Salipiger sp. CCB-MM3: one gene and its partner. The protein of the gene in region 1 interacts with the protein of each later gene in a pairwise test. Links are inferred from orthologs where the notes say so. Each region holds a gene or a part of one and is shown on either strand. Other genes may lie near its edges. The genes, in order: obgE and rplL.

What was found.
Region 2: the proteins of obgE (region 1) and rplL interact in binary tests that used the Escherichia coli proteins (3 or more experiments, as listed by UniProt). The link is inferred for Salipiger sp. CCB-MM3 from one-to-one orthologs.

Annotation. Positions count from the first base shown.
Region 1 is NZ_CP014595.1:518,848-527,013, forward strand. The notes cover bases 3,659-6,620. They hold obgE (GTPase ObgE), read right to left. Parts: upstream 5,675-6,620; coding sequence 4,643-5,674; downstream 3,659-4,642. Other genes in these bases: proB (glutamate 5-kinase), read right to left, coding at 3,659-4,655; AYJ57_RS02540 (hypothetical protein), read right to left, coding at 6,335-6,620. In the rest of the region: AYJ57_RS02495 (lysophospholipid acyltransferase family protein), read right to left, coding at 1-333; AYJ57_RS02500 (GNAT family N-acetyltransferase), read right to left, coding at 330-1,088; AYJ57_RS02505 (DUF3553 domain-containing protein), read right to left, coding at 1,220-1,402; AYJ57_RS02510 (histidine phosphotransferase family protein), read left to right, coding at 1,429-2,034; AYJ57_RS02515 (glutamate-5-semialdehyde dehydrogenase), read right to left, coding at 2,061-3,326; more of proB, read right to left, coding at 3,549-3,658; more of AYJ57_RS02540, read right to left, coding at 6,621-6,649; AYJ57_RS02545 (LytTR family DNA-binding domain-containing protein), read left to right, coding at 7,178-8,164. UniProt on the Escherichia coli protein: An essential GTPase which binds GTP, GDP and possibly (p)ppGpp with moderate affinity, with high nucleotide exchange rates and a fairly low GTP hydrolysis rate.
Region 2 is NZ_CP014595.1:1,902,947-1,910,852, reverse strand. Bases 1-2,702 are described here. They hold rplL (50S ribosomal protein L7/L12), read right to left. Parts: upstream 1,691-2,702; coding sequence 1,310-1,690; downstream 1-1,309. Other genes in these bases: rplJ (50S ribosomal protein L10), read right to left, coding at 1,765-2,277; rpoB (DNA-directed RNA polymerase subunit beta), read right to left, coding at 1-1,057. In the rest of the region: rplA (50S ribosomal protein L1), read right to left, coding at 2,773-3,471; rplK (50S ribosomal protein L11), read right to left, coding at 3,473-3,922; transcription termination/antitermination protein NusG, read right to left, coding at 4,046-4,579; preprotein translocase subunit SecE, read right to left, coding at 4,870-5,061; AYJ57_RS09235 (hypothetical protein), read left to right, coding at 5,475-6,032; AYJ57_RS09230 (tetratricopeptide repeat protein), read left to right, coding at 6,468-7,906. UniProt on the Escherichia coli protein: The binding site for several of the GTPase factors involved in protein synthesis (IF-2, EF-Tu, EF-G and RF3). Is thus essential for accurate translation.

The DNA of each region.
Region 1 (8,166 bases):
CACATTGCGCCGCGCGTTGAGCACGAAGATGTCGAGCCATGACGAATGATTGGCAACATAGGCCCCGCGCCCGCCCATCCGCGGCCCGCGCACCTCATGCCGCAGCCTGAGGATCAGCAGCACCAAGCGGCAGGTCAGCTGCGTGACAAACGGCGACCAGATGCGCCGCCCGCCGCACAGCAGCCGCTCGCCGACCAGAACCAAAAGCTTGGCCACGATCCCCACCAGCAGCGCCGCGCCGACCAGCACAGCGCGCAGCCCCGCGCGCAGATAGTCGGCCCAGCCCAGCGGGATCACCGGCGGCTCCGCTCCGCGCCAAGTCGGATCGCTCACCGGCGGGCCCGCGTGTAGCGCGAGGCCGCCTGCGCGTTGAGCCGCTCGGTATCCATCACCAGACAGACATCGGTGGTGTTGAAAGCATGATCGACAAAGGCCCCCTCGCCGACCGTCCCGCCAAGCCGCAGATAGCCTTTGATCAGCGCCGGCGTTTCGACCATAGCGCGGCGGCGGTCAATCTCGGCCTCGGGCAGCAGGTCCATCCGCTGAAACACCCGGCTGCGCACGCGCAGGTCTTCGGGCGCCAGATGCCGCTCGTGCAGCAGCGAAAGCGGATGCGCCAGCGCCTGCACATCGGTGCCATGGAACGACGCGGTGCCAAAGAGAATCTCGATCCCATGCTCGGCCACATAGCCCGCCAACGCCTGCCACATCAGCATCACGCCCGGCCCGCCCCGATACTCGGGATGCAGGCACGAGCGCCCCAACTCCAGCAGCCGCCGGCCAGAGGCGCGCAGCAGCGCCAGATCATATTCATCCTCGGAATAGAACTGCCCGGCCGCCTTGGCCTGATCGTCGCGCAGCAGACGGTAGACGCCCACCACCTCGCCCCCCCGCCGTGCGTCGCTGAGCAGAAGATGATCGAAGAAGGGATCGAACCGGTCGCGCTCCAGCCGCCGCGCGTGATCCACCATCTCGCCGCCGCCGCCAAGTTCCGAGACAAAGACCTCGTAGCGCAGGCGCTGCGCCGCCTCGATCTCGTCTTGCGTGCGCGCCAGCCGCACCGTCAAATTCCTGTCGTCCAGCGCCATGGCCGTCCTCTTTCGCTTGTCGCGGTTCTAATGCGACAAACCACAAAGGAAAACAGTTTTCCCGATGCGGAGGGCCTGCGGCAAAATTCGGAAATGTTGGTTAACCATTCGTAAACGACTGCGCTCTAAGCCTAGGCGTCAAACACCGGCAGGAGGGTCACCCGCTCACCATCGAGCACGACCTTGCCCTGCTCCCTGAAATTGACAGTGATACGGCCCCCGATATTGGATTGCACCTGCCCTATTCCCCAATCCGGTTGGTCGGGATGCTGGACCAGCATCCCCGGCTCGAGAAACGCGTTGAGGTCACTCATGTATGTCCCCTTTCGTCGAGGCTTGAATGGAAGATCGTAACGCCAAACTCGCGACGCTGGTAGCCTCGCGCCTCTGCCATGATCTGGTCAGCCCGGTCGGCGCCATCGCCAATGGGCTCGAGCTTCTGGCGCTGTCGGGCGATATGATGGACCGCCCCGAGCTTGCGCTGATAAACGACAGTTGCAACGCCGCCCGCGCGCGGATCAACCTGTTTCGCCTCGCCTTTGGCAATGCCGAGGGCGAGCAGATGATCGGCCCTTCCGAGGCGGCCCGGCTGCTGCGCGATTATTGCGCGGGCGGGCGGCTCACCCCCGACTGGCGGCGGATCAGCGATGCGCCGCGCCCCGAGGTGCAACTGGCGATGCTGGCGTTTCTGTGCTGCGAAAGCGCGCTGCCGCTCGGTGGTCAGATCGAGATCGCCGAACATGAGGGCGGATGGCGGATCACCGGCACCGGCCCGCGCATCGGCCATGACCCGGCGCTCTGGGCTTTGCTCGGGGCACCCGGCGCGCTGCCCGGCGTGTCCGGCGCGCAGGTGCATTTCCCGATGCTGGCCGCGCTCGCCGCACGCAGCGGCCGCCGGATAGAGGTGACCGCGGGCGATGCTGCGGTCACGCTCGATCTTGTCTGAGCGCAAAGCGCCCGGGGTCGCCCGGATCAGCTGCGCACCGCGCCCTCCGAGCGCACCACATATTTGAAGCTGGTCAGCTGCTCGGCCCCCACCGGACCGCGCGCGTGCATCTTGCCGGTGGCGATGCCGATCTCGGCGCCCATGCCAAACTCGCCGCCATCGGCGAACTGGGTCGAGGAATTGACCATGACGATGGCGCTGTCGACCCGCTGGATGAACGTCTCGATCGCCGCCTCGTCCTGCGACAGGATGCAATCGGTGTGCTGCGAGCCATAGCGGCGGATATGTGCGATGGCGTCCTCCTCGTCGGCCACGAGCTTGGCGGCGACGATCTTGTCGAGATACTCGCGCCCCCAGTCCTCTTCGGTGGCCGGGACCACGCCGTCGATCTGCTGCAGACCGCTGTCGCCGCGCACCTCGACCCCCGCATCGAGCAGCGCCCGAATGACGCCCTGCCCAACGGTGTCCATCGCCTCGCGGTGGATCAGCAGGCATTCGGCGGCGCCGCAGATTCCGGTGCGCCGGGTCTTGGCGTTGAGCACGACCTTCAGCGCAGTGACCGGATCGGCGGATTTGTCGATATAGATGTGCACGATGCCCTCGAGATGGGCAAAGACCGGCACCCGCGCCTCGCGCTGCACCAGCCCGACGAGCCCCTTGCCGCCGCGCGGCACGATGACATCGACGTAGTCGGTCATGGTCAGCAGTTGCTGCACCGCCGCGCGGTCGCGCGTCGGCACAAGCTGGATGGCATCCTCGGGCAGGCCCGCCTTGCGCAGCCCGTCCACGAGGCACTCATGGATCGCGCCGGAGCTGTGGAAGCTTTCGGAGCCGCCGCGCAGGATCACCGCATTGCCTGCCTTGAGGCAGAGCGCCCCGGCGTCGGCGGTTACATTGGGGCGGGATTCGTAGATCACGCCAATGACGCCGAGCGGCGTGCGCACGCGCTTGATGTGCAGCCCGCTGGGCTGATCCCACTCGGTGATCACCTTACCGACCGGATCCTCCTGCGCCGCAATCGCGCGCAGACCGGTGACGATGCCCTGAAGCCGCTCTTCGGTCAGCTTCAGACGGTCCATCATCGCGTCCGACAGACCCTTCTCGCGACCGAACGCCATGTCCTTGTCGTTGGCGGCGAGGATCTCGGCGCGGCGCGCCCAGACCGCATCCGCGGCGGCCTCGAGCGCCTCTGTCTTGCGCTCTGGCGGGGTAAAGGCGAGCTCCGCGGCGGCGGCCTTGGCACGTTTGCCGAGGTCAGTCATGATCGCTTGGATATCGCTGAGGTCTTTCATCGCTCTTTACCCTTGGTGTTGGGGTTTGGAGCCCTCTTATAGCGCCGTGACCTTGGGGGATACAGTGCCGATTGCGCGCCCTTCCGGCCTATTGCGGGGTTGGCCAGCGCCGGGCCGTGCGTACTTTCAAAGAGAAGAAGCCCGAAGGTTTCCGCGTCCTTCTTCTCTTTTCTAAATACGCATTCCGAAGCGCGCCACGCGCACGAAGCCGGGCAGAGGCGCTCAGAGCGCCATATCGTCGCGGTGGATCAGCACGGCGCGGCCGGGATAGCCCAGCACCTGTTCGATCTCGGAACTGTGGTGGCCGATGATCGCCTGCGCCTCATCGGCGGTGTAGCGCGTCAGCCCCTGCCCCAGCGTGCGCCCTGCGCTATCGCGGATCATCACCGGATCGCCGCGGCCAAAGGCGCCCTCAGCGCGGGTGACCCCAACCGGCAGCAGCGATTTGCCATGCGCCAGCGCCTCGGCGGCGCCCTCGTCGAGGGTCAGCACGCCGCAGGGTTTCATCGACAGGATCCACGCTTTGCGCGCCGCATGCGGGTCGGTCTGCGGCGTGAACCATGTGGCGTTGGCGCCGCCCTCCAGCGCGCTGAGCGGGTGCAGCACCGAGCCTTCGGTGATCGCCATGGCGCAGCCCGCCGCGGTGGCGGTCTTGGCGGCCATGAGCTTGGTCTTCATCCCGCCCTTCGACAGGCCCGAACCGGCGTCGCCGGCCATCGCCTCGATCTCGGGGGTGATGTCGTGGATCACCTCGTAGCGCCGCGCCTTGGGGTCCTGCGCCGGGTTGGCGGTGTAAAAGCCGTCCACATCCGACAGAAGGATCAGCTGATCCGCGCCCACGGTGACCGCCACCTGCGCCGCCAGACGGTCGTTGTCGCCGTAGCGAATCTCATCCGTGGCGACGGTGTCATTTTCATTGACGATCGGCACGGTGCCGAAACCAAGCAGCGTTTCCATCGTCGCGCGGGAGTTGAGATAGCGCCGACGCGAGGCGGAATCCTCAAGCGTGACAAGCACTTGCGCGGTGATGAGCCCATGCGGCTCCAACGCTTCTTCCCATGCGCGGGCAAGGCGGATCTGCCCCGCAGCCGCGGCGGCCTGACTCTGTTCCAGCGGCAGCGCCACGGGCGGCAGTTTCAGGATGCCGCGCCCCAGCGCAATCGAGCCTGAGGAGACCAGCACCACATCGGTGCCGCGCGCCTTCACCCGCGCCACATCGGCGGCCATGGAGGCGAGCCAGTCGCGGCGCAGATCGCCGCTATGTTTGTCGACCAAAAGGGCCGAGCCGATCTTTACAACGAGGCGGCGCGCCTCGCTCAGGGTTGCCATTGGGTGTCTTCCTCGGGCGCTTCGCGCAGGCGGTTGTCGTCGATATGGGCGCGCAGGGCACGCAGCACTTCGGTCACGCCCTCACCGGCGGCGCCCGACATGAGCATCACCTTCGTGCCGCATTTCTCTTCGAGTTCTTCGCGCAGGAAGACGCGTTCTTCGTCGTCCAGCGCGTCGATCTTGTTGAGCACGGTGACGCGGGGCTTGTCGGCAAGCCCTTCGCCATAGGCTTCGATCTCGTTGATGATCGTCTGCCAGTCCTCGAGCAGCGTTCCCGAGGTGCCATCCACCAGATGCAGCAGCACGGCGCAGCGCTCGACATGGCCGAGGAAGAGATCGCCAAGGCCGCGGCCTTCGTGTGCGCCTTCGATCAGGCCGGGAATGTCGGCGACGACGAATTCCTTGCCGTCGACACCCACCACCCCGAGGTTCGGGTGCAGCGTGGTGAACGGGTAGTCGGCAATCTTCGGGCGCGCGTTCGAGGTCGCGGCGAGGAAGGTCGATTTGCCCGCGTTGGGCAGACCCAGCAGGCCGACGTCGGCGATGAGTTTCAGGCGCAGCCAGATGGTGCGCTCGATCCCCGGCTGGCCGGGGTTGGCGCGGCGTGGCGCCTGATTGGTCGAGGTCTTGAAGTGCAGGTTGCCCCAGCCGCCGTTGCCGCCCTTGGCCAGCAGCACGCGCTGACCCAGTTCGGTGAGATCGGCGATCACCGTCTCTTCGTCCTCGTCGAGGATCTCTGTCCCCACGGGGACACGCAGCACGATGTCGTCGCCATCGGCGCCGGTGCGCTGGCGGCCCATGCCCGGCACGCCGTTGCCAGCGAAGAAATGCTGCTGGTAGCGGAAGTCGATGAGCGTGTTGAGCCCGTCTACCGCCTCGGCCCAGACATCGCCGCCGCGACCGCCATCGCCGCCGTCGGGCCCACCGTATTCGATGTATTTCTCGCGCCGGAACGAGGTGCAGCCTTTGCCGCCCTGACCGGATCGGATGTAGACCTTGCAAAGATCGAGGAATTTCATGGTCGGACTTTCCGGCTGGGTGACGTAAGGGCGCATCGCATAGGGTTGCGGCGCGGTTTAGCGCGCTTCGGCGCGCGGCTCAAGTTGCGGGCCGGGCGCCATTGGGGGCGCTGCCCCCGCCGCGCGCTGCGCGGCTCCCCCGGGATATTTTTGTCTAGACGAAAGGCACGAGGCCCTTCCTCCGGAAAACCTACCCCCGAAAAGCAGAAACGCCGCGCGGCCCGAGGGCTGCGAGGCGTCTGCGTTCCGAAGAAAGTGGCGCGGTTGACGGGGCTCGAACCCGCGACCCCCGGCGTGACAGGCCGGTACTCTAACCATCTGAGCTACAACCGCGCTTTTCTGTCAGTCATCAATCCAAGGTAGCGGTGGCGCGGTTGACGGGGCTCGAACCCGCGACCCCCGGCGTGACAGGCCGGTACTCTAACCATCTGAGCTACAACCGCTCGCTACCGTCTGGACTGTGTCCTGAACGTGAGGGGGCTTTTAGGCGGGGTGGCGAATACCGTCAAGCGCTTTCCTAGGGGCAAATGCGGATTTTTCTTAGAGCGGCCAAATTTCTCTGCCGGGAGGGCGCAACTTCCCTAGCGGAACACCAATTTTAACGTGTTATCAATGGCTTTGCGCCCGCGCCCGTTTGCACCGTGCGCCCGCGCTGCCGGGTCACTGGGCCTTGGCGTCGCGGGCCATGCGCTCAATTTCCGCTGAAATCAGGATGATCCGGGACACCTGCCCGCCCTGCTCGCTGCGCGCGAGTTCATAGGCGGCATGCTCCAGCAACGAGGCAGAGAGTTGCAGCAGATCCGCGACCTCGGCACGCCCTTGAATCCGGTCGACCAGCGCAATCGCCGCGTCTCGAAGCTGCGCCTCCGGGCTGAGGCCCGCATCATGGCGGGGCGCGTGGTGCGCGCCGAGTCCATCGACCCTGCGCTCATCACGCGCGTCTTCGAATAGTTTTGTATCAACGGTGTTAATCATAACCATACATCCCCAACTCTCCGCGACGGCATATCGCCACGCCGAGCGGCGCAGTTCCCTGCGTCCTTTCCCACAAGTCCCCCGTGGAACACCCACGCTGGCACGGCGACGACCCTCGCAAGTCCAAACGGCGGCCCGCGTCAAATCATGCAGCGTTCCCCTTGCTGCTTGCAGCGGACTCGCGATCTTTCCGTCTTGGTAAATGTCCCCGTCTTGGCAAATGCCCCATGCGAGCGCGGGAGCCGACGCGCTGAGTTCCCCCAGATTCCCCGTATTCGTGCCGACCTCTGGCTGCGCGCCCATGCGCCGTTCGGCGAGTGTCCCTCCGACGTGGCCGCGTGGCGATGACGCCAACTAGCGCCAATCGTACCACAAGTTTTGCCCACAAAAAGACATTTTTCAGAATTGCACCGCTGAAAGCGCGGCTTGCGCAGGATCTGCCACAGCGGCAGGCACATCAAGGCACCAGCGTGGAAGACATCGCCTGATCCTCTTGTGCACCCTCGGGAGATTGGGCAAGAAAAGGCAATGATTACGGATATCTACAATAGTCCACGCGGGGCCGGCGCAGTGCTTTTCGAGGAATTGGACCTGCGCGATATCGTGTGGCAACGGCAGAGCTACACGGTCGCGGGGCATCTGCTGCATTACAGCCAGAGGCGGACGTGGCGATATCTGTCAATTGTTCTGGTGGCCCTCGTCGCGTCCGATCCATTGGGGCTTGGCGGCGAATTGCCCTTTCCCGCCTACCTGCTGGCATGGGTGCTGGGCATGTGCTGCTACCTTGCGGCACAGGTCTCGCTGATGCTTGGGGCGGCGGCGCTGCGGCGTCTCCTCCCCCGCCTGCCGGTCTATGCGCCGCTGATCTCGCTGCTGGCGCTTGTGCCGGCGCTAGCGCTGCTCGACATTGGGCTCAACAGTTTCGCCGCGGTCTCGATCAGGCCGTTCCTTGCCGACCGTCTGGCGTATCTTTGGATCACTGTGGTGATGCTCGAGACGATCTTTCTGAGGTTCGTCGTCACGTGGGACGCAGGCCCCGAAGCCTCCCGCGCCACATGGCACGCCCTCCACGACGGTCTCGCCGCGACCGAGCAGGCCGCCGACAGCACGCCGCCGACCGCCGAGCAGACCCTGCCCCCTGCCACCCAGCCCGCCGTCACAGACCCAAACCAAGCGCCTGGCGCCAGCCGCATCCTGCTGATCGGATCACAGCCCGTCGCCATGGACGATCTGATCTGCCTTGAAGCGCGGCAACACCATGTGCTTGCACGCCATAGCGGCGGAACGCTTAGCCAGCGGGCACGGCTTTCGGACATCGTGGCGCAAACCCGCCCCGAGGAGGGGCTGCAGCCGCATCGCTCTTGGTGGGTGGCGGCGCATGCGCTATGCCATTTGGAGCGGCAGGACGGAAAACCTGTCCTGCGGCTGACGGATGGCACGCTGGTGCCGGTGGCGCGCGGACGCATGGGCGATGTGGAGCGCTGGCTGGAGGCCCGGCTGCGCAGGGCGGCATGAGG
Region 2 (7,906 bases), 1.4 Mb from region 1 along the record:
TCTCGGTGACGCCCGCGTCGATCAGCTCTTTCAGGGTGCCGCCGGTGACGTCGCCGTCTTTGTCGACTTCCCAGGTCAGCTCATCGCCGGCTTCGACGTAGATCGCGCCGGTTTCTTCGTTGATGATGTCCTTGGAGACGAATTTGCCGACGATCTGCTCGAACGGCAGCAGCAGGTTCTTCACCTTGCCTTCGTCGATCAGCTTCTTCACCGCGCGCGGGGTCACCTTTTTGGTGGCCTCGGCGATGATCTCTCCGGTGTCCGCGTCCACGAGATCGTGGGTCGGGCGCGTGCCGCGCACCCGCTCGGGGAAGAACTTCGTCACCCAGCCTTCGCCGCGACGCAGCGTGTAGGTCACGGTGTCGTAGTAGGCATCCATTATCTCTTCTTGGCCAAGGCCCAGTGCGTAAAGCAGGGTCGTGACCGGAAGTTTCCGGCGGCGGTCGATACGTGCAAAGACGATGTCCTTGGCGTCGAATTCGAAGTCGAGCCAGGAGCCGCGGTAGGGAATGATGCGGCAGGCGAAGAGCAGCTTGCCCGAGCTGTGGGTCTTGCCTTTGTCATGGTCGAAGAAGACGCCCGGCGAGCGGTGCATCTGGGACACGATCACGCGTTCGGTGCCGTTCACGATGAACGTACCGTTCGGGGTCATCAGAGGCATGTCGCCCATGAAGACGTCTTGTTCCTTGATGTCCTTGACGGACTTCGCACCGGTGTCTTCGTCGATATCAAACACGATGAGGCGCAGGGTGACCTTCAGCGGAGCGCTGTAGGTCATGTCGCGCTGCATGCACTCTTCGACGTCGTACTTGGGCTTTTCCAGTTCGTAGTTGACGAACTCGAGAACGGCGGTCTCGTTGAAATCCTTGATCGGGAAAACCGACTGGAAGACGCCCTTGATGCCTTCACCGTCGGTGGGCTGCAGCTGGTCGCCGGATTTCAGGAAGAGTTCGTAGGAGCTTTTCTGAACCTCGATGAGGTTCGGCATCTCCAGAACCTCGCGAATTTTACCGTAATATCTGCGGAGACGTTTCTGGCCAAGAAAGCTTTGCGCCATAGGTCTGTTCACCTTTCGCTTCTCACTGGACGCGCATGCTGTCGGGCACCAGCAGCACATCCATCCGAGACGGCAGTGTTCCGATCCATTCCTGGCCCCTGTCCCACCAGAGGCCTCCCGATCCTGGAACTCGCCTGAGAGAGGCCCCGGCCCTTCGGCAGAAGGGGCCTCTCTGAGACGGGTTCGGCTGGACCCGGAAAACTCCGGATCCAGCCTGTAGTCTCAATTGCTCCGGGCAGACCCGGACAGCAATTACTTGAGCTCGATTTCTGCGCCTGCTTCTTCGAGCTTCTTCTTGATCTCTTCGGCTTCGTCCTTGGAGACGCCTTCTTTGACAGCCTTGCCGCCGGCTTCCACCAGCTCTTTGGCTTCTTTCAGGCCCAGGCCGGTGATGCCGCGGACTTCTTTGATCACGTTGATCTTCTTGTCGCCTGCCGACTTGAGGATCACGTCGAATTCGGTCTTTTCTTCCTCAGCTGCTGCGTCGCCGCCAGCTGCCGGACCAGCCATCATCACTGCGCCGCCTGCTGCGGGCTCGATGCCGTACTCGTCCTTGAGGATGGTTTTCAGTTCTTGTGCTTCGAGCAGCGTCAGACCGACGATTTGCTCTGCAAGTGCTTTAAGATCAGCCATTTTACGTATTCCGTCTAGCTAGATGTGTTCCAACGTGCGGGTCTTCAACCCCACGAAGATCTGGTGGGATGCCGTTACGCCGCTTTCTCTTCGATGGTCGAGAGAATCGAGGCGATGTTCGATGCAGGTGCGCCAATTGCACCGGCGATGTTCGAAGCAGGCGCGCCGATGCAGCCGACGATGGAAGCAATAAGCTCATCGCGCGACGGCATTTTCGACACGGCCTCGACACCGGCCCGGTCCAGAGCCGTTCCGCCCATTGCGCCGCCGAGGATCTCGAACTTCGAGTTTGCCTTGGCGAAGTCCTCAACCACCTTGGCAGCTGCCACGGGGTCTTCGGAGTAGGTCAGAACGGTCATGCCCTCGAGGTATTCGGAAATGCTTTCGCACTCCGAGCCCTTGAGAGCGATCTTGGCGAGCCTGTTCTTGGCGACGCGAACCGACGTGTCAGCCGCGCGGGCGCGGGCACGAAGATCCGTCATCTCGGCAACCGTGAGACCTTCGTAGCGGCTAACCACCACGACGCCAGAGCTTTCAAAGATCTGGCCGAGTTCCTCGACCACTTTCTCTTTCTGGGCTCTATCCACAGTTTCACTCCAAGTTATGGAGGGGATTCGACCCCTCCGGCTCGTTCTGCCGGGTCTCCCCGGCCTCAAGGTCCGATCGGGTCGTCACATCGCGCCACCGGAACACAAGGCCCGGAACGTTATGTCTCTTCCCGTCTCAGGCAGGATTTAAGAGAAAACAGATCAAGAATCCGCCGCTCACCCACCGTCTCGGACGAAATCGAGGGCCGCCACGAATCGTGCGCTGCCCTCGTCTGCTCCGCTTACCGGGTTTTACGCCCCTTGCCAAGGGCGGATCGCCCCAAATGCGGAGACGCGCAGTCTACCACCGGTTCCGCAAGATGCAATCACGCAGGTGTCTAAGATGCGAACCAGCGCCACGGCTTGCAATTCGCGCCTAGATCCGCCGTCTCCCCTGCCCCGCCGAGACTTGACGACGGTCGAAGCTAACACCGCACCCAAATGCAAAAGGCCCCACCGTTTCCGGCGGGGCCTTCGCAATCAGATCGGGTCAGATCACTCGACGTTGGCCGAGGTCACGTCAACCGACACACCCGGGCCCATGGTCGAGCTGAGCGAGATCTTCTGAACGTAGGTGCCCTTTGCACCGGTCGGCTTCGCCTTGGCGACCGCGCCAACGAAGGCACGGATGTTCTCGGCGAGCTTGGCTTCGTCGAAGGACGCTTTGCCAACACCGGCGTGGATCACGCCAGCTTTTTCCACCTTGAACTGAACCTGGCCACCCTTCGCGTCCTTGACCGCCTGAGCGACGTCCATGGTCACGGTGCCGACCTTCGGGTTCGGCATCAGGTTGCGCGGGCCGAGCACTTTGCCCAGACGACCGACGATCGGCATCATGTCCGGGGTCGCGATGCAGCGATCGAAATCGATGGTGCCGCCCTGAATGGTTTCCATCAGGTCTTCGGCGCCCACGATGTCTGCACCAGCGGCCTGAGCTTCTTCAGCTTTCGGGCCACGTGCAAAGACTGCGACGCGCACGGTTTTGCCGGTGCCGTTGGGCAGGCCGACAACGCCGCGGACCATCTGGTCTGCGTGACGCGGGTCAACACCGAGGTTCATCGCGATCTCGACGGTTTCGTCGAATTTGGCCGAGGCGTTTGCCTTGATCAGAGCGACCGCTTCTTCAACGGTCACGTCTTCTTTGCCGGCAAAGGCTTCACGGGCGGCGCGGGTGCGTTTTCCGAGTTTTGCCATCTTACTTAACCTCGATGCCCATCGACTTGGCCGAGCCAAGGATGATCTGCATTGCCTGCTCGACGTCGTTCGCCGACAGGTCCTTCATCTTCGCTTCGGCGATCTCGCGCACCTGAGCGACGGTGACGGTCGCAACGGTCTCGCGGCCGGGGTTCTCGGCACCACGGGGACGGTTACGCTTGCCAACGGGCTTCAGACCGGCAGCCTTCTTCAGGTAATAAGACGCGGGGGGCGTCTTGATGTCCATGGTGAAGGACTTATCCTGATAGTAGGTGATCTCGGTCGGGCAGGGTGCGCCAACTTCCATGTCCTGCGTCTTGGCGTTGAACGCCTTGCAGAATTCCATGATGTTGATGCCGCGCTGACCCAGTGCCGGACCCACGGGCGGCGACGGGTTGGCTTTGCCTGCAGGAATCTGCAGCTTCATCTTGCCAGCAAGTTTCTTGGCCATCTGGCCTCTCCTTTTTCCATGCCCGACGGACGCGTCCGCCAAGCGTTCTATGGTGTGGTCTGGTCCGGGCAGCGCGCTGCCCTCGCCTCCCACCTGTTGGCGGGGTCACCCCCGCCGAGACGCTCAGCCCTGCTTCGAGACCTGAGTGAATTCCAGCTCGACCGGGGTTTCCCGGCCAAAGATCGACACCGACACGCGCAGGCGCTGGTTGTCGTCGTCCACGCCCTCGACCATGCCATCGAAGCCCTCGAAGGGGCCGTCGTTGACTTTGACCTTCTCGCCCACCTCGAAGTGGATGAGCGTGCGGGGCGCTTCTTCGCCTTCCTGGACCCGGCCGAGGATCGCCTGAACTTCGGCGTCGCGCATCGGCATCGGGCGGCCCTGCGGACCAAGGAAACCGGTGACCCGGTTGATCGAGTTGACCAGGTGATACCCCTGATCAGACATTTCCATGTGCACGAGCACATAGCCCGGCATGAAGCGGCGCTCGGTCGTGACCTTCTTGCCGCGGCGGATCTCGATGACCTCCTCGGTCGGCACGAGAACCTCGTCGATCTGGTCCTCAAGCGCCTGCTCGGCCACCGCCTGACGGATCTGCTCCGCGATCTTCTTCTCGAAGTTCGACAGAACGCTCACCGAATACCACCGCTTCGCCATCGGGCCCCTCTTCGTTTCTCGGCCACCTTGCCAGCGGCCTGTTCAGATGCGCGCCCGAAGGCGTGCTGCAGGTTCGTCGCGGATGCGCCGCGCCCCAAAAGAAAACCGGCGTGCAACCGAATCGCTGCACGCCCGCTCTGGGTAAGTTGGTCGTGCACTACCGCCACCGGGCGCCGATTTCAAGGGCTGCCCGCCGGCAAGCCCTCTGCGCTATAAAGGCGCTTCCTCTTGGCTGAAATATCCCGGGGGAGTCCGCACATGCGGACGGGGACAGCGCCCCCTGCCCCGGCTCAGCCGAAGAAGGACAGCAGGCCTTGCAGACCCGTGCGGATCAGGATGTCGACCAGCGCGAAAAAGATCGCGGTCAGCGTCGCCATGACAAAGACGGTGATCGTGGTCAGCACCACTTCGCGACGGGTCGGCCAGGCGATCTTGCCGATCTCGGACCGCGTCTGCTGGATGAACTGGAGCGGGTTGGTCATGCAGGTCTGCCTTGCGGGAAATCCTCGGTTGGCGGGTCGTATACGCCCGGTCGCCGCGTGTGACAAGCAGAGTCCCGCTCGCGAGGTCTGTTGCGGCTGCGGCGCGGACCTGCAGGTGACGCACACGCCTTGAAGCAGAGAGAGCGGTAGTTTGGTCGCCTGACCGCTGAGTTTCCGATGACAAACTCCTGAACGCACATGGCCGAACGTGATGGAACTGGATCAGTGCCGCCGCGTTCGCGCGCGCCTCGCTCGGCCCAGCCCGACCATCAAGGCAGGTCACGGAAATTACACGGGAAATTTCGACACCTCAGCGGCGGAACGCTTTTCCGACCGGCGGGGTTGGGTGGCCAGAAGCGAAAAGGCGACGACCCGCCACCCGCTACGAGAAACTCTTTATGGAGGACTATACGATGAAACGCATTCTTACCATTACCGCCCTCTCTTCGGTTCTTGCCACCGGCGCGCTTGCCGCAACGGAAGAGCAGTCCAACCTGATCAACCAGTATGCGCCCGACGTCAATGTCGAGATGCTGAGCGACCAGCAGGTCATCGAAGCCTTCGCCATCGCCAACAGCGGCGACTCGGACATCCACAAGGGTGAGAAGATCGAAGCCATCGCCATGCGCGACGAAGAGCCGATGACCTTCTCGGCCGAGCAGATGGCGCAGATCGAAGAATACCTGCCCGCCGAAACGGTGATGATGATGACCGGTCAGCAGCGCGGCGACGCTCTGGCGATCATCAACGGTGCTGACACCGATGACGATGTGAAGGCTCAGCTCATGGCGCTCGCCGACGAAGCCACCCCGGCGCTGACCCCGGCAGAAGTGTCGCGCGTCGAGACCCTCGCGCCCGACGCTGACCTGACCGTTCTGACCGCCGAGCAGGTGAGCCAGATCCGCGCCCTCATCTACACCGATGAGAACGACGCGCAGCTCAAAGGCCGCATCATGGATGTTGTGTCGTAAGACGACTGCATAGCAATATGCTGTAGGTGATCTCGGTCACCTCCGCATGGCCATATGGGCCGCGCCGGAAATCTCCGGTGCGGCCCTTCGCGTTCCACCTCAGGTTTAACGTCAATTTCCGAGTGCAACATCGCCTCATGAAGCACGGCAGAAGGCCCCTTTGCATTGAACTTGGGTGATTTTTGCTGACTGCGGCGACAATCATCGCGCATGATGCGCCGCAAGATTGTCTGCAAGTTTTGTAAAAAGCGGCCGCATTTGAGACCTTTGATTGAACAGTACACGTCTATTCGGCTGCACCTTCTCGGGCCCCTGTGTCTTCAGGATCGCGAGGGTCGTGATTGCACGCCGCAAAGTCAGCCCGCGCAGGCGGTGCTGGCGATGCTGGCGCTCGCGCCGCGGGGCACTATCCGCCGCAGCCGCCTGCAGAGTTTGATGTGGTCCAACAAAGAGGCGCATTTTGCCTCGCAAAGCCTGCGCAGCGCGCTTTATGCGCTGCGCCGTGGTCTCACCAAGGCCGGAGGCGAGGGGCTGCTGCTCTCCGACAGCGCCAGCATCACTCTGCAGACCGAAAATCTGTGGATTGACGTGTTGGCCTTGGATCAGCCAGACGAAATGGCGCGCCTGCGCGAGCGCTACGGTGCTGCGGTTCCCGAACTGCTCGAAGGGCTCGACCTCCGCTCGGCGGATGACGAATTCGAAGATTGGCTGCGGGTTCAGCGCAGCCATTGGCGCGAGCGTCTGCTGGAGGCCCCGACGGCAGAGGCAGCCTCACCCGGGCCCTCCAAAGACCCCGCCCCCCATCGCGGCGCGGTGATCGGACTTCTGCCCAGTGCCAGCCAACCCGCAGACAGCATGCTGCGGTTTCAGGCCGACACGCTGCTCGAACAGCTGATCTTTGGCGTGCAGCACCTCGTGCCGACGACGATCAACGACTTTCGCGAGACCTTGCCCGGAACCGTGCCCGGCGACAGCCTGAACAATCGCCCGGACATCCTGCTGCGGATGAGCAGCAGTTGCTTCGGCAACAGCGCGGGCCTTCGGCTTCAGGCGTTTCACGGCAGCGACAACAGCCTGCTCTGGTCACTCTCTTCGCCCCCGATCGACAAAACACAGATGAGCGTCGAAAGCACCGCGCTCGCCCGTTTCGTCGGCGAAGCCATGGACCGCATTTGCCATACGCTGACCTCGCCACACGGGCTGCGGCGCGACGCGGTGATCTCCCCGTTCCACGCCATCGTCGAGATGTTCCGTCTCGATCACAGCGCGCTTGACGCGCTCAAAGGCGAGTTGCAGCACGCCTATGGCATCACGCGAAGCACCACCTACCTCAGTATTCTCGCCTATCTGAACACTTTCACCGTGGGCGAGCATTGGCAGAGCTTCTCGCCGCTGGTGGCCGAGGAAACCGCCGATCTTGTCGCCCGCGTCGAGGCCGAACAGCCGTGGAATGGCGTCGCCATGGCGCTGGCAGGCCACGCCAAGGCCTATGTGCTGCACGACATGCTGGGCGCCGAGTTGCTGCTGAAGCGGGCGGTCGAGATCAATCCCTATATGGCGATCAGCTGGGACCACCTTGCGCTGCACGCGCTTTACACCGCGCGCTACGATCTGGCCTCCACCGCGTCGCGCCGGGCCGAGGCACTGGGACACTGCAGCCCGCTCGCCTTCACCTATGAGCAGACGCGCTGCATGATCGACACGCTTGAGGCGCGCTTCGACAGCGCGGCGGCACTGGGCCAGCGCATTCTGGCGCGGCGGCCCCGCTTCGGCGCGGCACTGCGCTACACCGCCATCAGCCTCGCGCATCTGGGAAAGCTCGACGAGGCGCGCGTCCTCATCGGGCGCATCCGCGAGATGGACCCGGATTTCTC